Regions from separate parts of the Paenibacillus sp. A3M_27_13 genome, predicted to be linked through region 1. Evidence: riboswitches for the same ligand, from Rfam matches in the RefSeq annotation. Region 1 holds a riboswitch; each other region holds the start of a gene.
What was found. A riboswitch is a leader RNA that binds a small molecule or an ion and turns the genes downstream of it on or off. The one in region 1 is predicted to bind thiamine pyrophosphate.
Positions count from the first base shown of each region.

Region 2: another riboswitch for thiamine pyrophosphate. It lies ahead of thiC (phosphomethylpyrimidine synthase ThiC); the one in region 1 lies ahead of NLX82_RS18245 (ABC transporter substrate-binding protein).
Region 3: another riboswitch for thiamine pyrophosphate. It lies ahead of tenA (thiaminase II); the one in region 1 lies ahead of NLX82_RS18245 (ABC transporter substrate-binding protein).
Region 4: another riboswitch for thiamine pyrophosphate. It lies ahead of NLX82_RS01190 (thiamine phosphate synthase); the one in region 1 lies ahead of NLX82_RS18245 (ABC transporter substrate-binding protein).

Region 1 is NZ_JANAVE010000005.1:53,365-58,478, forward strand. Features, by position in the region: gene NLX82_RS18230 (ABC transporter ATP-binding protein) at 1-144, opposite strand, end outside; gene NLX82_RS18235 (ABC transporter permease) at 189-965, opposite strand; gene NLX82_RS18240 (MTH1187 family thiamine-binding protein) at 962-1,255, opposite strand; gene NLX82_RS18245 (ABC transporter substrate-binding protein) at 1,687-2,730, opposite strand; TPP riboswitch at 2,922-3,031, opposite strand; gene NLX82_RS18250 (pyridoxamine 5'-phosphate oxidase family protein) at 3,302-3,736, shown strand; gene NLX82_RS18255 (bifunctional 2',3'-cyclic-nucleotide 2'-phosphodiesterase/3'-nucleotidase) at 3,959-5,114, shown strand, end outside.
Region 2 is NZ_JANAVE010000012.1:38,476-43,589, reverse strand. Features, by position in the region: gene NLX82_RS25570 (alpha/beta hydrolase) at 1-1,038, opposite strand; gene NLX82_RS25565 (IclR family transcriptional regulator) at 1,337-2,080, shown strand; TPP riboswitch at 2,236-2,348, shown strand; gene thiC (phosphomethylpyrimidine synthase ThiC) at 2,536-4,380, shown strand; gene NLX82_RS25555 (hypothetical protein) at 4,504-4,656, opposite strand.
Region 3 is NZ_JANAVE010000004.1:100,632-105,745, reverse strand. Features, by position in the region: gene thiD (bifunctional hydroxymethylpyrimidine kinase/phosphomethylpyrimidine kinase) at 1-298, opposite strand, end outside; gene thiM (hydroxyethylthiazole kinase) at 295-1,137, opposite strand; gene tenA (thiaminase II) at 1,211-1,900, opposite strand; TPP riboswitch at 2,037-2,139, opposite strand; gene NLX82_RS16675 (NAD-dependent malic enzyme) at 2,232-3,953, opposite strand; gene NLX82_RS16670 (glycosyltransferase) at 4,459-5,114, shown strand, end outside.
Region 4 is NZ_JANAVE010000001.1:271,598-276,711, reverse strand. Features, by position in the region: gene NLX82_RS01200 (hypothetical protein) at 1-948, shown strand, start outside; gene NLX82_RS01195 (ABC-F family ATP-binding cassette domain-containing protein) at 1,132-2,685, shown strand; TPP riboswitch at 2,779-2,887, shown strand; gene NLX82_RS01190 (thiamine phosphate synthase) at 3,152-3,745, shown strand; gene thiO (glycine oxidase ThiO) at 3,810-4,958, shown strand; gene thiS (sulfur carrier protein ThiS) at 4,955-5,114, shown strand, end outside.

The sequences.
Region 1 (5,114 bases):
CAGTAGGCTTCGCTTTTCGCGGAAGGCGAGGCTGATCCCGTCCAATTCCAAAGCAGGAGGAGCGGTTGAAGGACTCTGCTGTTCCCCGGTTCGTTGTTCATTAGCCACGTTGTATGATGATAAGTCAGTCGGATGCAGACTCATACGCGCCACGTCCTTTCTTTGCTGTATGTAATTCAAGGAGGAAGCTACTCTCGATCGGGTTTCCAGCGAACCAGCCATTTCTCCAGTAGTAAAATAACCACAAACATGAGTAAGCTGAGTGCAACAATAATGCCGATGGCGGCAAAAATGAGGTCCGTGCGATAGGCCGATTTTTGCAGCAGCATATAATATCCAATTCCTTCACTAGCTCCGATCCATTCCGCAATGATCGCACCCATCACACTATAGGTAGCAGCAATTTTAACGCCAGAAAAGACTTGCGGCAGGGAATGTGGCAGCTCCAGCTTCATAAAAATAGCCATGCGGCTTGCACCCGACATCCGCATATAGTTCATCATCGTACGGTCTGTTCGAGTCAGCCCGTCCATGGCCGCTACAGCCACGGGGAAAAAGCATACTAGGGTAATGACCATCAGCTTGGGCAGCACGCCAAAACCAAACCACACCATGAGCAGCGGTCCCAGGGCGATGATTGGAATGTTTTGGCTCAGAATAAGCAGCGGATACAGGGCGGATTTGAGAAAAGGGATTGTATGAAGAACGATGGCGATCAACAGTCCCGTTGCTGTCCCTATCGCGAATCCCGCAAGTGTCAGACGAATCGTAGCCCATGTATGGGCACCAAGCAGCGCCGTCTGGGCCATGCCCTCTTGTACGATGAGGGATGGAGCAGGCAGCAGCCAGGATTCAACATGCAAATAGGAAACCGCCCCCTGCCAGGCCGCTAAAAAGAAGAGGACCGCCACAAAGGGCGGCCATACGCTTTTCCACCAGGATGCGTTCTTGCCTTTCGGATTCATGGGCGATATTTCTCGGTCAGCTTGTTCATGCTGATGCCTTGTAGGTTATGTGCGATTTTGATCTGTGAAATGACGCTGGGACTGCCCGCTTCCGTCAAAGCCTCGTGCATTTCTTTAACCACTTTCAGCAACTCGTCGAGCTCGCCCTCCATGGTCGTATCCAATGGATTCACCTGATGTTTGACACCGGAGCGCTGAATGACCTCGATCGCCTTATCTACATACGTGTAAGAGTCCTCGTTATTAGGAGTTTTAGGGATTACTTGAATACTGAGCAGTGTGTTAGCCATGCAAATTCACCTGTCCTTTATTGTTTAAGTTATAGGAAAATAAATTGGTTTAAGGCGGGGAGACCGCTTCGCGTTTCATTTGATCTTACGATCGCTTCGCTTCTCCAGATTCAAATGAACCACTACGCTGCCAACCGCCTTAAAAGCACCCTATTTTTAAAGCTGGTTTGTGTGGCATTTTTAACACACAAGCGCACCTACTTAGCGCTTAGATAATATGAAAAACTAAAGAATAAACCAAGTAGAACGAGAACGAAGTGGGCGAAATGGTGCTGTACAAGCGTTAGCGTTCGCCTTTGTACCCAGATTTCAACCTCTGGATATTCATAAAAGAAATCTGGGTACAGCAGCGATGGGAAGCACCATCCGACTGCGTAGTGGCGCCTCGTTCACTTCTCTAGTTCAGTCTTATTTAGCGTTTTAACAAATGATCAACGCTTGGGCAGGAAACCGTTTGTGAAGGCTTTATCGACTTCCAAAGGCTTGCTGAGCAGCTTGCGTTCGTACATCCAGTCCGAATAGTTTTGCCATACCTCCGCTTTTTGCACACCCCATTGCGCTGCATCGTCCTGATAACGCGGGCTTAGCCATTTTTGGCTGGCAAGCACCAGTTTTTTATCCAGCTCCGGTACAGCTTTGCTTAAGATGTCTGCGGCTTCTTCCGGATGAGCGATAGTGTATTCATAGCCTTGTGCGGTAGCGTCCATGAACGCTTTGACCAGCTCGGGATCATTTTTTATTGTCTGTTCGTTGCTCACAATTACAGGTGTATAGTAATCGAGGCTTTTGGAATAATCTTTTACATACAGCATATCCAATGGCTCACCTCGAAGCTGGGCCTCGATTCCGGTCCATGCGTAGAAAATCCAGGCAAAGTCGATATCCCGCTTCACGGCTGTAAAATAGTCTGCATTGCCCATGTTGATGATCTTCACTTTGCTCACATCGCCTTTGTCTGAATCCATGATGGATTTCATGACCGCTTCTTCTACGGGAGAGCCCCAACCGCCGTATTTTTTACCTTCAAAATCTTTCGGGCTCTTAATTCCACGATCTACCGGGGCTGCGAAGCCTGAGGTATTATGCTGAATCACCGCAGCGATGGATACAAGCGGCACGCCTTGCGTACGAGCCTGTGTGACGCCTTCTTGGTAGCTGATACCAAAAGGTGCAGCATTAGAAGCAACCATTTGATCAGCTCCGCCTGAACCAGGTTGAACAATTTGGACATTCAAACCCGCTTTTTCGTAAAATCCTTTGTCCTTAGCGACATAGAGTCCCGTATGATTCGTATTGGGTGTCCAGTCGAGCACGACTTTAACATCTTTGAGCCCCTTTGCCGGAGTAGACGTTTGAGTGTCGGTAGCGGGAGCCGCTTCTTGGGATGTGGGGGGACTTCCACCGCAAGCGGTCAGGGTCAGGGCCATGAGCCACAGACTGATCAGTCCCAGGCTTAATATTTTCATGCGCTTCATCGTTGTGTTCTCTCCTTTAATTACCCGTTATCCGTCCAATCAGACAGCTTAAGTTCCCCATTTTCTAAAAATAACATCTGCCGGATGCGATCTTTCCAACAACTTAATCTTCAACAAAAAAAGCGCCCCGAGTTTCCGGGACGCTTGCGCTTGTATATACCAAAGTAAGGGATGGTCCTATGTAAAAAAGGCACATCTTGCTTAAGCATTCCTACGCTGGCATTACCCAGATCAGGTTGTAAGGGTCAGTGTCTTGGGACACACTCTCAGCCGGCCGATTCCAGCACCCCTGGCATTGTATGGTTTAATGGGTTCATTTATTCGGGTTTACTACGACGATTATATGCCTTGAATGCGGGTCTGTCCAGCATGAAGGGAGAGATGACGGTTCATTTGCCGAACCACAGGGTACACTTTTACTGTGAGCTTTGATCTGAAAATGAGCATGAATCAATTCGATTCGATCCGGTCATGTTATTTTCAGAACAGCTACGCAAGTAGGTTCAGATGGGCTGGTGCCCAATGGCGTGGCCGTAGAGAATTCTAATTCGTGAAAAGGAGTTGTTGTACTGTGGGTAAAACGGAAACATTGGATCGCAACCAACTGGAACAAGCCATTGTGAAGGCTTTGGATAACAACAAATTTTGCTCGTTAGGTACGGTAGAGGGTGGCAAACCGAAAGTACGCTATATGGCCCTTTTTAACGATGGAATGAACATTCATCTGGCGACAGATCGCAAAACGCATAAAGTAGAGGAGCTAAAGGACAATCCGAATGCTTATCTGCTGCTGGGTTATGAAGTTGGCGGTACGAAGGAAGTCGTAGAAGTGGAGGCTACCGTCCAGATCACAGCTGATGAGGGGCTGCGCAAACAAGTGTGGAACGATTCCTTGAAGGAATGGTTTTCCGGACCGGATGATCCCGATTATGTCATTCTGGACGTGAATCCGACACGCATTGAGTATGTGGGTCAGCAATCTGAGCGCCAGGTTTGGAAGAAGTAATACGAATATAAATGGATAAGCCGGTGAATCTCCGAGTTTTTTAGGAGGTTTGCTGGCTTTTTATTTTTTTGAGAAAATTAATTATTTTTTCATAAATAATTTAAGTAAATGACTACTCTTTTATCTGGCGTTGGATTAAAATAGAAATGGTGGGTTCAAGGCTTACATATATGTGCAAAAGTATGTATATGAGGCATACACCTTAATGAGGAGGGGTATATTTTGTTATTTCGTAAAAATTGGTTTAAAGGGTTTACAGCAGCAGTTGTGGCTTGTAGCATGCTGGTGTTTTCGGCCGCTCCATCCTGGGCAGCTAGCGATTCTCGCGATAGCGCTACGGTGAATTTGCGGATCATGGAAACAACGGATATTCATGCGTCGCTGATGAACTATGATTACTATTCAGACAAAGAAACCAACGAATATGGCTTGATTAGCACAGCTGGTTTGATCCAACAGGCGCGTAGTGAAACAAGAAACAGCATGCTGTTCGATAACGGTGATTTGTTACAGGGCAATCCATTAGGCGATTATATGGCCAGAAACAAAACCTATGAAAAAGAAGGCGGTGTCCATCCAGTCTACAAGATGATGAACTTGATGGGCTATGATGCGGCGACAGTGGGTAACCACGAATTCAACTACGGTCTCGATTTTCTGGAGAAATCGCTCAAGGGAGCCGATTTTCCTTACGTAAATGCGAATGTTTATGTTGACAAGGGGGGGCAAGCTACTAAAAATTATTTTACCCCTTATCGAATTCTTGATAAAACGGTAACGGACGAGAAGGGCCAAGAGCACATCCTTAGAGTGGGCGTCATCGGTTTGGTCACACCACAAATTATGCAGTGGGATGAAGCCAATTTGAAGGATAAAGTCGTTACGAAGGATATTGTGGAAACGGCGAAAAAGTTTATTCCTCAAATGAAGACGGAAGGTGCTGACATTATTGTCGTGCTTGCGCACACAGGTTATGAGGATGTGCCGCAAACGCCAATGATGGAGAATGCCGTTAAATATTTAAGCCAGGTGGACGGAATTAACGCTATTTTGTTTGGGCATGCTCATAAATCTTTCCCCGGCCCTGATTTTAAAGAAATGAAGGGTGTAGATCTAGATAAAGGAACCATTAACGGCGTACCGGCTGTGGAAGCTTCCTCATGGGGCAAGGATCTGGGTATTATTGACCTGAGCCTGGAAAAGAGAAACCGCGAGTGGAACGTAACTAACTCTCAGTCTGAAGTACGTCCGGTTGTGAGTACCACTAACCAGGCTGTGCAGTTTACTCCTGACTACAAACTGACAGATTCGATCAAGGAAGAGCATCAAGGAACGCTGGATTATGTTCGCCAACCTGTTGGAACAACGACTGCACCGA
Region 2 (5,114 bases), on a different contig from region 1:
TTACTTCGTAGTCGTTTGTTTGTGGGCATCAGCGATGGTTTTCTTGTCCTCCAGCTCCTGTACACTGCTTAGAAACGTCGATACCCGTCGCAAATATTCACGAGGGTGCTCTCTGAAAATAAGCTCATGTATCCCGTTTTTAACAATCCATACACTGGAAAGCGGGTTGGTTTGATTGGCAGCGAGCTTTTCCGCAATAGGATAAGGAGCTTTTTCATCCTGTGTACCATGCACAAACATGATCGGGAACGGATAGTTTTCCTTTTTAACTTCCTGATATGGAATTTGATGCAAGCTGGTTCCGTTCAAGACTGGAAACAGCAACTCCAGAATTTCCAAAGACGGATGTCTTGGCAGATTAATTTGATTGTGAATGTTATGGTACAGCGTATCTGGCTCCAGCAGGAAGGTGCTGTCCAAAATCATTGCGTCCACATCCTTGGTTTGCAAGCCCGCCTGAAGAGCGGTTCCTGCCCCCATGGAGAAGCCCCATACGATAATCTCCGACGAGCCGCGTTGCTTCGCAAGCTGAATTGCTCCGAGGAGCTGTTGGGATTCTGCTTTGCCTCCGGTTGCGACTGCTTTGCTGTTTTGTGACGCAAATCCATAATCGAACATGACCACATTAAAGTTCAAACTGTGGGCATAATGCGCCAGATCATACATGGGAATCCAGCTTTCTTCGCGGTTAGCCCCATAGCCATGACTGAAAATAATCGTTTTCCGCGATTGGTCCGCCGGGATATACCAGCCTTGTACCATGCGGCTACCATCCTTGGCAGGGAAGCTGACTTCCTCATAAGGCATGCTTTTAGCCTGCATCGGATTAGAGTACAGTGGTGCAACGGTGGGATTCGTAAGTACCCATGCGATGTAAGCATGCAAGGCAATAAAACAAAACAACAGAAAAAAGACGACCGACAGCAGCAGAGCAATCACAACGTGCTTGAACCGCAGCAGACGGGGATTAAAGAGTGGGGTGGACGGCTCCTGAACAGCGGTCTGTAGCTGAGCGTTGCGCTGGGATGTCGAAATCATGTAAGAGCCTCCTTATATAAAATTGATCTTCGTTTCATAGAATTTAGGTATAATTCCACTTGAAAATAGTAGTGTAGATCCGTATAGATACCTATTATCGTATGATGGGGATTATCCAAAGTCAACGCCTGAACCGGAAAAGTAAAAATGATGCAAAGAATTGTCGATGTTTGTTCTCGTTCTGTAATATGGTTGTCACAAAAACATCGGTTTACAGTAGCCGCGACTATTCTATATAATTTATGTAACCATGTTTCATAGTGTGAAACGAATATGGATACAAGAGGAGCGGTTCACGATGGAAGACCGTAAATTAACCGTTCGCGCTGTAGAGCGTGCACTTGATATACTGCTGTGTTTTACCGCAGATTCGGATCTTGGCCTGACGGAGATTGCCTCCAAAATTGGTCTACATAAAAGCACGGTTCATCGGCTGCTGACTACGTTGGAGGATCGGGGCTTTGTCGTTCGGAATGCCGAAACGGAAAAATATCGACTTGGCTTCCGCATTTGGGAGCTATCCACGCACTTGTCCCAAAGCGACGAGCCGGCGGTGTTGTTACAGCCTGCAATGGAAGGACTACGTGATCGTCTGGGCGAGACGGTCAGCTTGTACTTACGGGACGGCAGCATGCGTATTCGCATACAAGCCGTGCAGAGCAATCAGGCGATCCGCAGGGTTGCGCCTGTAGGTGCGCGTATGCCGCTGGCTGTAGGGGCCTCCAGCAAAGTGCTGGCAGCCTTTATGCCGCCGCAGGAGCTGGAAGCCCTGCTAAGCGGGGATGAATGGCCGTCCTCAGTAGACCCGGAGGTCTATAAAGCCCAGCTGCAGGACATTCGCGAGAAGGGCTATGCGACCAGCTATGAAGAACGGGAGCCAGGGGCTGCTGCTGTGGCTGCCCCAATTGTAAACCGGAAGGGACAGGTCACTGCGGCTTTATCTGTATCCGGTCCGGTCAGTCGGCTTGCACCCGAGACGCTACATGACTTTGCTCCGATTTTGATTGAAGCGGCGAAGGAAATGGGGCTTATGCTTCCGTAACAAGAATGAACACAGTTGAAGCAAGCAGAGTGATTTGATGGGGAGCGTCTCCTTGGTAAAGGGAACCTAGAAGGGTTGCCAAAGCCATAAATTTAAAGTAGTCTGGTAAGGATGGCGGGATATCTGTTATAGCCGCCTCATGTGAATAGAAGTATCACAGTTACTGGGGGAGCCTGTAATGCCGGGCTGAGATGGAATCGTGCAAGATTCCGGACCCTTTGCACCTGATCTGGATCATACCAGCGTAGGGAAGTAATCGGCCATTGAAATGTATACGCGGCTGCTGTCTACGGTGACGCATTGGAATAGGATTATTCCACATGCGTACTGTCTGGATAGCTGCCTCGTTAGATTAGCCGGTTCCCTGGGGAACCGGCTTTTTTGCATAGATCAGCGCCACCCTGGGAATGGTTCCGGATCGGTGTGTCATTTCATCGAAACGGGAGGAATGGACAATGAAGCCGACAGAAGTAGAAGGAACAAAAGGAACAGAATTGAAATCAACAGAAGTAAGATTGGTAGGAACAAAAGAAGTTGAGGTAGAGAAGACAAACGGGGAGCAAGCCAGAGGGGTAACGCCCTTTCCAGGGAGCCGTAAGGTATATATTCAAGGCTCACGGCCGGACATTGCCGTGCCAGAGCGCGAAATTGCTCTTCATCCTACACATACGCCGCAGGGCACGGAGCATCATGAGCCATTGCGTGTGTACGATACGAGCGGTCCCATGACCGACGAAGCCTATCAGGTCGATATCCGTCAGGGCCTGCCTCCATTACGGCGAGCTTGGGCCCTGGAACGGGGCGATGTGGAGGCTTACGAGGGACGCGCCGTCAAACCGGAGGATAATGGACTGAAACCTGGCTCCAAACGGGAGACAGTTGAATTTCCCGGCGTGACCAACCGTCCGCTTCGTGCTTCGCAAGGTCGTACAGTGACGCAAATGCATTATGCGCGGCAAGGGATCATTACGCCCGAAATGGAATTTGCGGCGATCCGCGAAGGGGTGGAGCCTGAGTTTGTACGGCAGGAGTTGGCGGCTGGACGAGCCATTTTGCCTTCGAATATCAATCACCCGGAAAGTGAGCCAATGGTCATTGGGCGTCATTTTCACGTGAAGATCAATGCGAACATTGGTAATTCTGCGGTTACCTCCTCCATCGAGGAGGAAGTGGAGAAAATGACCTGGGCTGTGCGTTGGGGCTCGGATACAGTTATGGACCTGTCCACAGGCCGTAATATCCATACAACACGTGAATGGATCATTCGGAATTCTCCTGTACCGATTGGGACTGTACCGCTGTATCAGGCACTTGAAAAGGTGAACGGCGAAGCAGAAGCGCTGACGTGGGAGCTGTATCGCGATACGCTGATTGAGCAGGCGGAGCAGGGAGTGGACTATTTTACAATTCATGCGGGTGTATTGCTGCGGTATATACCGATGACGGCGAATAGAATGACGGGAATTGTATCCCGTGGTGGGTCGATCATGGCAGCCTGGTGCCTTGCGCACCATCAGGAGAATTTTTTGTATACGCATTTTGAAGAAATCTGCGAAATTATGAAAGCTTATGATGTGGCCTTTTCTCTCGGAGATGGTCTACGTCCGGGTAGCATCTATGATGCGAATGATGAAGCACAGTTTGCAGAGCTGGAAACGTTGGGCGAGCTAACGCAAATCGCCTGGAAGCATGATGTTCAGGTCATGATTGAAGGGCCAGGACATGTCCCTATGCATAAAATCAAAGAGAATGTGGATTTACAAATGGAGATTTGTAAGGAAGCTCCTTTCTATACCTTGGGGCCACTCACGACGGATATTGCCCCCGGATATGATCATATTACCTCAGCCATCGGGGCGGCGATGATCGGTTGGTTCGGGACGTCCATGCTGTGCTATGTTACGCCTAAAGAGCATTTGGGTCTGCCGAATAAGGATGATGTCCGCGAGGGTGTCATTACTTACAAAATTGCGGCACATGCTGCCGATCTGGCGAAGGGTCATCCACGGGCACAGCAGCGGGATGATGCTTTGTCCAAGGCACGCTTTGAGTTCCGCTGGCGGGACCAGTTCAATCTGTCGCTTGATCCCGAGCGGGCCTTGTCCTACCATGATGAAACGCTACCGGCAGAGGGCGCCAAGGAAGCACATTTTTGCTCGATGTGTGGTCCCAAATTTTGTAGTATGCGCATCACGCAGGACATTCGCGCTTATGCAGCGGATAAGGGGCTGAACACTCAAGAAGCAGTAGCTGCCGGGATGCGTGAGAAGGCAGAGCAGTATCGGGATGGCGGTCAGTAAAACGAACGTGTGAGTTTAGGAACAAATGAACTAAAAAAAGCCGTGGTTCTCTACAGTCGATGTAGGAAACTACGGCTTTTTAGCTTATGTAAAGTGGGATATTGCAACCGGATAAACGGCGCCTTATTTTTTACCCATTTTTTCATTCAAAATGTCCTGAAAGCTGAGCTTCTTCTCCGAGCTATCTTCTTTCTTCTGCATACTCACCGCGTTGGCACGTTGGTATTGGTGGTGAAAGGGCATCAGGGTGTGGACGGTTAAGTTCATTGTATTCATGTAGGTCATTCCTCCAATTCCATATTGTCAAATTCAGATTGAGTTGCTTAGAACGTCTGTATAGGACTATTTGTATGTACTTGATGTCGTGATGCTATGTAGGTTGCTTGGTAATGTTTCAATCATTATACCCACATTTTTTCAAAGTAAAACGCTTTTGACATAAAACAGGAAGATGGTCATATGTGTCCAAAATGTCGATTAGGAGGATGGTCGTTTTAGAGGAAAATGTGCCTAGGTCTAAAACAAGGGCTAGAGGCCCGTTTTCTTAGTTTAGTAGTCGGGATTGTGTTATTTTGTCGAATAACCTTGTAAAAGGAGAATTTTGCGGAATCCAAGTCAGGATTGAGGCAGTCTGGTGGCGAATTAAAGTGTCAAAGTTGTATTGACTTTATGTTTGGTAGTAGATACCATGAACTGGTTGTCAGCGTATTTTGGCAACAAGAGTCAGCCAATCC
Region 3 (5,114 bases), on a different contig from region 1:
ACTTTCGAATCTGCTTGCTCACAAGACGGATGATGCCCGCATTAAACAGCATGCCAGTCTTCAGGGCATCCACTCCAAGGTCTAATCCTACAGCTTCGATCTGTTCCGCTGTTGCTTCCTGTGGCAGCGGATATACGCCGTGGACCCCTAAAGTATTCTGTACGGTAATGGCCGTAATAGCCGACATGCCGTAAACGCCAAGCTCCTGAAAGGTTTTGAGATCGGCTTGAATCCCGGCCCCGCCGCCACTGTCCGAACCGGCAATCGTCAGTGCTCTGGGTACACGAACGTCTGTCATCGCGCACCACCTGCTGTGGTTGTTCCGGCTTCACGGACAGTGACATGCCCCTCTAGCGAACCTGTATGTAGTTTGGCGAGCTCGTCGAGAAAGGCAATCTGGAAGCTGCCGGGCCCCAGCTCTGCGGTACGTGCTGCGGCTCGGGAAGCTGCTGCACCGTAAAATGCCAAGCCTGCTGTACCTGCGAGCAGCAGGTTGGGTTCAACAGCTGCAAAGGCACCTAACACAGAGGTCAGCAGGCAGCCTGCTCCGGTTACCTTCGTGAGCAGCGCGTCTCCACCGCTTATCATTCGTGCTTCGGCCCCATCGGTGATGACGTCCTCTTTTCCAGTAATGACAACCATTGTATTGAGCGTTTGAGCAGCCCGAATTGCCAGATCGACATTTCCGCTGTCAGCACTGTCACCAGCATCTACGCCTTTAATCTCACGCGCTTCTCCAACAAGATGCGCGACTTCGGCTGCATTGCCCCGCACCAATGAGATTTTGACTTCTCTCAGGATTCGCAGTGCCGATTCGGTTCTAAAGCTCGTTGCTCCCGCACCGACCGGATCTAGCAGGACCGGAACACCGTGTGCATTCGCCGATTGTCCAGCAATGATCATGGCATCCACCAGTTCGCGGTTCAGCGTACCGATGTTTAACACGATGGCTCCCGCTATTTTTGCCATGTCTGCTACTTCCTCGGGTGCATAGGCCATCACCGGGGAGGCGCCCAATGCATACAGGCCGTTGGCCGTAAAGTTAGTGACTACCACATTGGTCATATTGTGAACGAGGGGTTTGCTGTTTTGTACCTTCGTCAGGAGATCCGAATAACTTTTTTCCCATGTACTCATAATGATTATCCTCTCTATAGTTGGTGGTTCAAAGGGCATTAACTGTACTTCACGCATCGAATTGCCAGGCTGACTATTCCAAGACCGCTGCCTGTATCTGGACCGGCCATTCTTCCTGCTTATAGGCCATGTCCCAGAACTTATATTCCAGCTGGCAGCTCAGTATAAAATGCTCAATCATCCGCTCTCGCTCAGCAGCCGTTGCGCCTTCCGCCCAAGCATCTACACGTTCTCGGAACTTGAGTGTTGTATCATCAAGCTGGTCTCCATAGAAGCCCATCCATTCATAGAACGGATGGGACTCATCCGGCTTTACTTCATCCAGCAGTCTGCGACCAATCTCGGCATACGTCCACATACATGGCAGCAGCACAGCCAAGATCTCGCTCAGGCTACCCTCATGCGCAACCGTCAGCATGTGACGGATATAGTGATGAGCCGACGGAGCGAGCGGATATCCCTGCAACTCTTCATAGCTCACCCCTGCGACAGCACAGAAATTTTGATGCGGATGAACCTCGCTGTGGAGAATAAAAGAGATTTGTTCATTAAATACAGCCATGTCCTCCCGATTCGTGCATTTGGAGATTGCGATGCCGTATATCCGCATGTAGGCGTTCAAATATTCAAAGTCCTGTTTTACATAGTGAATCAGCTGTCCCCTTGTCAAACTTCCTTCAGCAATACCTCTCACAAAGGGATGCTCAAAAATCGCTTGAAAAATGCCGTCCGCCTGCCGACGGAGTTCTTGTGTAAAACTCAATTTCCCCACCTCCATTAAATTGAAGAGCAAGAAGTCCTGTAAGAATATAATTCCGGAACAACGCTAAAAAGCCGCCCCGGAAAAATGGAGCGGCTTCAACAATAGGCCCAATACGCAAAAAACGCTTGAAACCTTATATACGAAGGCTCCACTTTCCTACGCTAGTACGAACTAGATCAGGTTCAAAGGGTCCAAGATACGCTCTTGTCTCAGCCATAGTGGCTCCCCTAGTGGACTTCTATTCTTTTGACTATTACTGTACATTCGTTCATATGCTATGTCAAACATAGTGTACAAAATATTAAATTTCCTCTAGTTAGGTGTTTTGGGCTTAGTGAGGGTGATGAATTACACTTTCCACTGCTTTGACCTTGGCATATTTCGGTTTCCACATTGCATCTTGTATAGCTTGTTCCACATCTGAAATGTGCGCCTGCGCTACCTGATCCTGAATCGCGGCTTTTGCAACCGCAATCGCAACAGCGTACGAAACTTCGCGTAATTTTCGGATATGAGGGAGTAGCGCACCGCCAGGCGTATTCGAATCTACACCATTGGCAACAGCAACTGCTGCCGCTGTAAACATCGCAGGGGTAATCCTTTTGGCTTTAACCACAATCGCACCCAGACCCAGTCCCGGAAAAACAAAGGCATTGTTCGCCTGTCCAATCTCAAAATTTGTATCGTTATAGGTAACGGGCTCAAAAGGACTTCCGGTTGCGATCAGTGCTCTGCCATCTGTCCACCGGATCAAATCCTCGGGTACTGCTTCTGCAAGGTTTGTAGGATTGGACATGGGCATAATGATCGGGCGTTCTACATGCTTTGCCATCTCCTTGATGATCTCTTCAGAAAAGGCACCTGCTACACCGGAAGTTCCAATCAATATCGTAGGCTTCACCTGACGGATGACCTCCAGTAGCGGTATTTTGCCGTCACCCGACCGGGTCCATGAGCTGACTTCATCCTTTTTGCGCACATACGGTTTCTGATACTCCAATACGTCTTCCATATCTTCCGTTAACAGCCCGCGATAATCAAAGGCCCAAAAGGACTTGAATGAATCATCTACGGAAAGGCCATCCTCGATCATAGCGCCCCGAATTTGATCAGCGTTACCGATCCCTGCAGCCCCTGGGCCGAAAACAAGTATTTTTTGTTCACGCAGCGGAGTCTTGGTGACACCCACCGCCGAAAGAATCGCAGCCAGGGTCACTGCTCCTGTACCTTGTATATCATCGTTGAAGGTGAGTATGCTTTGACCGTATTTTCCTATAATATGGCGCGCATTAACGCTACCCACATCTTCCCAATGTAAAAGCGCCTTCGGGAATTGCGCTAACGTTTTGCTGATAAAAGTATCAATAAACTGGTTATAGGCTTCTCCGCGAACTCGTTTATGGCGGTTTCCGATGTACAGTGGATCATTCAGCAGCTTTTCATTATTCGTGCCTACATCCAGTACAATTGGCAGCACCCGCCCAGGATGAATGCCTGCCGCAGCCGTATATACTGCAAGCTTGCCAATAGCAATGTTAATCCCCCCGACGCCCCAGTCACCAATCCCCAAAATACTTTCGGAATCTGTCACGACAATCAGATCCACATCATGGCCGCTCAAACCAGAATTATGGAATGCTTGTCCAATACCGTTCGGGTTATCTATCGACAAATATACGCCTCCAGGGCGGTTATACTCGTGACTATATTCTTGAATCGCGGTTCCTACGGTCGGCGTGTAGACTACGGGCAGCATTTCACTCAAATGATCGGTTAGCAGCCGGTAGTAGAGTACGACATTTCGGTTGTGAAGGTCGTTGAGAGAAGCATTTTTACGCAGCATGGTGGGTTGTGCGAGAAACTGCTGATATGCCCGTACGCTCTGTTTCTCCAATGAAAGGACGGTTGGAGGAAGGATTCCTTCCAAACCCAGCTCCTTGCGTTCTTCTTCTGTAAAAGCGACACCTTTGTTCAAAAGGGGATTTGCCAACACATCCTTTCCCCGTAATGGAGTAGATAATGACCCATCGCGATTGACATAAAATGCTTCCATAGAAAGACCTTCCTTCTCTTCATTTTCATATTGTAAGAATTTCACAAAATTCGATTTCAGTCGCTCCGAAGTGCAAGATATAGACGAACTAAACCATTTCGATCTATATCTTGTTCATTGAAAGTCGCTTATCGGATTTTTGCAAAATCCTCAAGATGACATGTTGTCCATAGTATGGACGTGCGAATCTGTTTTATTCTTCTATTTATCTATGACAAAATAACCATATATTCTTCCTTCTGTTGATCTAAAAGAACTAATTTTCGATATGGATGCGCTAACTTATTCTGATGGTTTTGGTTCTAATGAATCAGGTCTAAATACTCTGTTTTTATCAAATATGAAAATCAGTTTTTCTTCTCTTATATCCTTATATATCATGGAGTGTCAGCTATTTTGTTAAGGAAATATGAAGTATTTGGACATTAATTTAACTCCTATAAGCAAACATTCTTAATTCTTTTTCAACAAAATAGAACTATTCGGAGGAAAAGGAGAGGTTTGTGTGCAGGGACCTATAGCCATTTTTAGCGATAACGACAGGGCTATTGATTATCCCAATGTGATTTGTTTTTACCAATATATACAGTGCGAGGACACGGAGGCAGCTTCAGTCTACGAGAACGCATGTTGTTGCCTGATTGATTATAGGGAGCCGGGGCAGGCGGTGCGGAAAGCCAATCAGATCCGTAGCCAATTTCCGCAAATGCCATTGTTACTGGTGACGGATGTAACAATTCCGTTCAGTGATCAGCATATGGTGCAAATCACCGGAGTAGGCCGTTTGCGCCTGCTATTTTGGCAAGCCAATGACACCGAAGAAATGCTTTCGGAAATACAAAGCTTGCTCTATCCCGAGTATTCGACCAAAAGCCAACATATTGCATTTATCTTGTCTGTATATAACGAAGAGCAACGTTTTGTTCATGTCAAAACCTTTGCTGAACGACTGCAAGCCTTTATCCGCAGCCATATTATTGAAGGTTCGATTTATCTCATTGATGATGGCAGTCACGATGGTACCAATGCCTTGATTAAAGCGCTGGAGGCAGCAACGGACTTGTCCGTAAACAGGATTAATCAGAATCTTAGCCCGCTGCTTCAAACAAGGGAATTGGGACGCAATACACGTAAGGCAGGGACGTATCTGGAAGGGATGCG
Region 4 (5,114 bases), on a different contig from region 1:
TTGCCCTTTGGTGTAGTTAGTGACTTACGGGTCCAGAATCAGCGTGAAGTGCAGCAGCTAGAAATGAAATATACGTCGGCTCTCCGTACCGCAGTTCAGGATGCAGGGGCTATGCTCTCACAGAATGAACGTCAAGAACGCGAGGCCGGATACGGATCGGATAAGTTTTTTCGTGTAGATAAAGAAGCAGCGCTGCACACGTTCCTGCACACCCTTTTTCTTAATGTAGGCATTGATGGGGATATAGTAGCACAACGTGCATTATTGGATTACATACCAGCCATTGTAATTCTAGATTATGACGGTTATTATGCGTTCACTTCAGAAGCCTATACCGACGAGCATGGACAAGCTGCCATAGGTCCCAAATGGAGCGAAAAAAAGCCATATGCCTATGTTGATTCAGTAGGCAACAGTGTGGGGTTCACCTTGGATAATTATGTGCACGCATATGATGCGCGGAATCACAGGTGGGTGGAGGGCTTTCAAAAGGAACTTCAGGACCAGACCCCTATATCTTTACTGAATAATTCAGAAACTTTTGAGCAAATACGTCGTTCCACCATCGTTCGCAGCGTCCAAGAGGACCTGGCGCGAATTATTAATGTCCATAACGAAAAAGCTGCACGTAACGGCATAACTTATACGTTCACGCTACCGCTCATTCCGCAAGAGGAGTGGTACAACACAGTAGATGATGTGGGTCTGATCGCGTTTATCCAAGGCATTCCGGTCGGAGACAGGTATTACAATAACTATGGATTTGGTGGTGGGAGAGTCGTTAGAAAGCAAGACATTATAGGCGGCATAGAACCAGATACTGGGATGAAATATTTTTATAGAGATTCATGTCCAGCTCCCTTTAAAGCGAGTGAACGTTTTGCGGATGAAAAATCTGCAGCAGCTGCGGGATACTTTGAGTACAAATGTTATAATGGCTTAAAATAATCACCTTCATGGGTGGTTTTTCTTTTTTTAGGCAGATCCATATCAAAAACCTTAAAAATCGCTGTTTTCCATATTCCGATATGGTTGCAGAATGTGCTACAATAAAGCTTTGAAAGAAACGAAATGCATATGAAATAAGAACAGTCGGCAGCGCCGATGACAATAAGGAGCCAAAAACAGCTTATGAGTTTATTGACTGTAGAAAATGTATCTCACAACTTTGGGGACCGCGCATTATTTAAAAATGTTTCCTTTCGATTGCTTGCGGGGGAACGTGTAGGTTTGGTAGGAGCTAACGGTGTCGGTAAATCGACACTCATGAACATTCTGACTGGAAAATTGCTTAAGGATGAGGGTAAAGTGGAATGGACTCCACGTGTACGTTACGGCTATCTGGATCAGCATACCAAGCTGACACCGGGCAAAACGGTACGTGATGTTTTGAAAGACGCTTTTCTTCCTTTGTTGGAATTGGAAAAGGAAATGATGCAGATTACTGACAAAATGGGGGATGCTTCTCCTGAAGAGTTGGAAGTGCTGCTGGAACAGATGGGTGAAATTCAGGAGCAACTGGATATGGGGGATTTTTACCTCATTGATGTGAAGGTTGAAGAAATGGCGAATGGACTAGGTCTGTCGGCCATAGGACTGGACCGGGATGTATCTGCACTTAGCGGTGGGCAACGGACAAAGGTGCTTCTTGCTAAGTTGCTGTTGGAAAAGCCAAATGTCCTGCTGCTGGATGAGCCTACCAACTATTTGGATGTAGAGCATATTGAATGGCTTACGCGCTATTTGAAGGATTATCCCTATGCTTTTATTCTTATTTCACATGATACTGAGTTTATGAACCAGGTCGTTAATGTTATTTACCATCTTGAATTTGCCAAGATGACCCGTTATTCAGCTAACTATGAAAAGTTTCTTGAAATGGCGGATCTGAACAAAGCTCAGCATATTGATGCTTATGAGAAGCAACAGGACTTTATTAAGAAACAGGAAGATTTTATTCAGCGTAATAAAGCGCGTGCCTCTACATCAGGCCGAGCAAAGAGCCGTGAAAAGCAACTTGATCGGATCGAACGTATAGATAAGCCTGAAGAAGCTGCGAAGCCAACCTTTCAATTCAAAGAAGCACGTGCAAGCGGAAAGACGGTATTTGAGGGTATTGATTTTGAGATTGGTTATACGCATGCCCTTTTGCCTAAAATGTCCATGACGATTGAACGTGGCGAAAAGATTGCTATTGTTGGCTACAACGGTGTCGGTAAATCGACATTGCTCAAAACCATATTGGGAAAAATACCGCCAATCAGTGGAAAAACCTATCAAGGTGATTTTTTGCAGCCCGCTTATTTTGAGCAGGAAGTAAAGGCGGAGAAAATTACACCGATTGACGATGTGTGGAATGAATTCCCACATTTGAACCAGCATGAAGTACGAGCGCATTTGGCGCGTTGCGGTTTAAAGAATGAGCATATCACGCGTCCGCTATCTGCGCTCAGTGGTGGAGAACAGGCTAAAGTCCGTCTTTGCAAACTGTTAATGCGTGAAAGCAACTGGGTACTGTTCGATGAGCCTACCAACCACTTGGATGTTAAAGCTAAGGATGAGCTGAAACGTGCCTTGAAGGAATACAAAGGGACCGTATTGCTTGTATCTCACGAACCGGACTTTTACGAGGATTGGGTAACCAAAACGTGGAATGTGGAAGAGTGGTCAAGTAAAGTTAACTAACATCAACTAAATCCAATTCTGCATATTTCACACGAAGTGGGGTTTGCAGAATTAGGAAAATATGCTAAGCTATCTTTAGCTTATACAATAAAATAGTCACACTAGGGGAGCCGCCCATGCGGCTGAGACGGAATAAATGGATTTCGGACCCTTTGCACCTGATCTGGGTTATGCCAGCGTAGGGAAGTGAGCGCCGTACAAACAAGGCAACACCATCTTATTTTTGTTTGTGCGTGGGACGATACACGTATACGGATATCATTGTCCGTTCGATTATTGGACGTTCGTTAAACCACTTCCTTGGGGAAGTGGTTTTTTTGCGTTTCGTTCACTTTAAGTTGTTCGAGCTTCCGTAGACGATTCACATACAATCCTCTTTCATTACTGCTGGTAGACGTGACTGGCTAAGCTTAGATCTTTTAGTCCAATGTGAGGTGAAGACAAAATCGAATTACACGCAATTTCGATGGAAAAGGGCACTTTTGCACAAGCAGCCCAAGTGGCTGCTGTGATTTGTCCGTATGTTCATTATGTACACGCACGTTTAAAACAGAATGGTGCCTCTGCATTGCTATCTTTGACTCGCAGCATGGTGGAGCAGGGAGTTCCTTTGCAACAAATTGTAGTAAATGATCGTGTGGATGTAGCTTTACTTACTTTGGTTGGAGCCGTCCAGCTACCAGCTAATGGATTACCTGTAGCGGATGTGAAAAGCCTACTTCCAAAGGGTACACGCTGTGGAGTATCTGTGCATTCCTTGAAGGAGGCGCAGACTGCCGAGCGGGTAGGAGCGGACTATGTACTTTATGGTCACATATATGAGACCCATTGTAAGCCCGGTATTGTACCACGGGGTTTAGCTCAGCTTGAACATATTTGCAGGCTGTCGAACATTCCGGTGATCGCGCTGGGCGGCATACAACCGCACCATATCCCGGAGCTTTATAGGGCCGGAGCAAGCGGAATTGCGGTGATGTCTGGTATATGGGAGGCTGAGTCGCCCGTTGCAGCTGCGCTGGAATATAGGCGAATGGCAGATCTTGTAGTTCACAACCTGTAGCGAGAAAACGAGAGTAGAGGCAAGCTGAAAGCAGAATGGTTTATGGAGAGGAGACACGGAACAAATGCCAAAGATACACACAGAGGCAAGAGCGATAGGACACGCTGAATGCTTGGTCATAGGTGGAGGTGTCATCGGCAGTTCCATTGCTTACCATGTGGCCAAGGAGGGAAGAAGTACGATCATGCTGGAACGATTGATCCCGGGTGAGGGAGCCTCAGGAGCAGCGGTTGGAATGCTGGCAGCGGAAAGTGAAGAGTTCACCGACTCTGAGCTGGCACGGTTTGCTCGCATAAGTCGAGACGCATTCCCTGAGCTTGTCTGTGATCTGGAGCGTTTGTCAGGTATTTCGGTGGAATTCCGTACAGAAGGATTTGTGACTCCTTTCCGTACGGAAACTGAAGGCCAAAAACGCTGGAAAGCTGCTAAAACGCGAGAGGATGATTGTCCTATCTGGTGGGATGCGAAGGAATTGGCCCGACGAATTCCAGGTTTGGATGAACAAGCGATCGGGGCAATATATCGTTCAAAAGAGACACAAGTGGCTCCTGTCCAGCTTTGCCGTGCTTATGCAGGTGCTGCTGCGGTGCTGGGGGCAACGGTATGGTCTGGTACACAGGCAGAGCAACTGGTCATACAGAATGGTCGAGTTTGCGGTGTTCGAACAGATAGTGGCTTTTTTTCCTGCGATCAGGTCATTATTGCCGGAGGCTTGGATAGCATGAAATTGCTAGCGCAGGTTGGATTTGAATATCCACTTTATCCGGTCAAGGGCGAAGCGGTAGCGGTCTCCTTGAAGGATCACCCGTTAGAATACACCATTTATGCTGATGATATTTACCTCGTGCCTAAACAGAATAACGAGCTTTGGATTGGGGCAACGAGCCTTCCGCATCAATATGACGAAGAGGTGACCGTAGGAGGCTTGGAGGGGTTGCTGGCACGTGCCTCTGCTTGGCTGCCGCGCGTCCGTGAAGCTTCTTTTATACGCACTTGGGCGGGCTTACGTCCGCAGGCCGCATCAGGTCATCCTTTTATAGGCACTGTCCCTGGGGTCGAGGGCGTATATGCTGCCGTCGGGCATTATCGCAACGGTGTCCTGCTGAGTGATGCTACCGGGCGTGCGCTGGCAGCTATGCTTAATGGGGCTGGTGCAGCTGAACTTGGGATAAGTAGATTTTCTTCTGAGCTCCTCAAGGAGGAAAGCTTATGAAGCTGACGATTAACGGCCAGAGCCTGACCTTTTCTAATCGAATCACTCATGTGGATCAATTGCTACATGAGCTTGATGTAAAGGTGAAAACTGTAGTGGTAGAGCTGAATCGGCGTATATTGACCCGTGAAGATCATGATGAAGCAGTACTGAAGG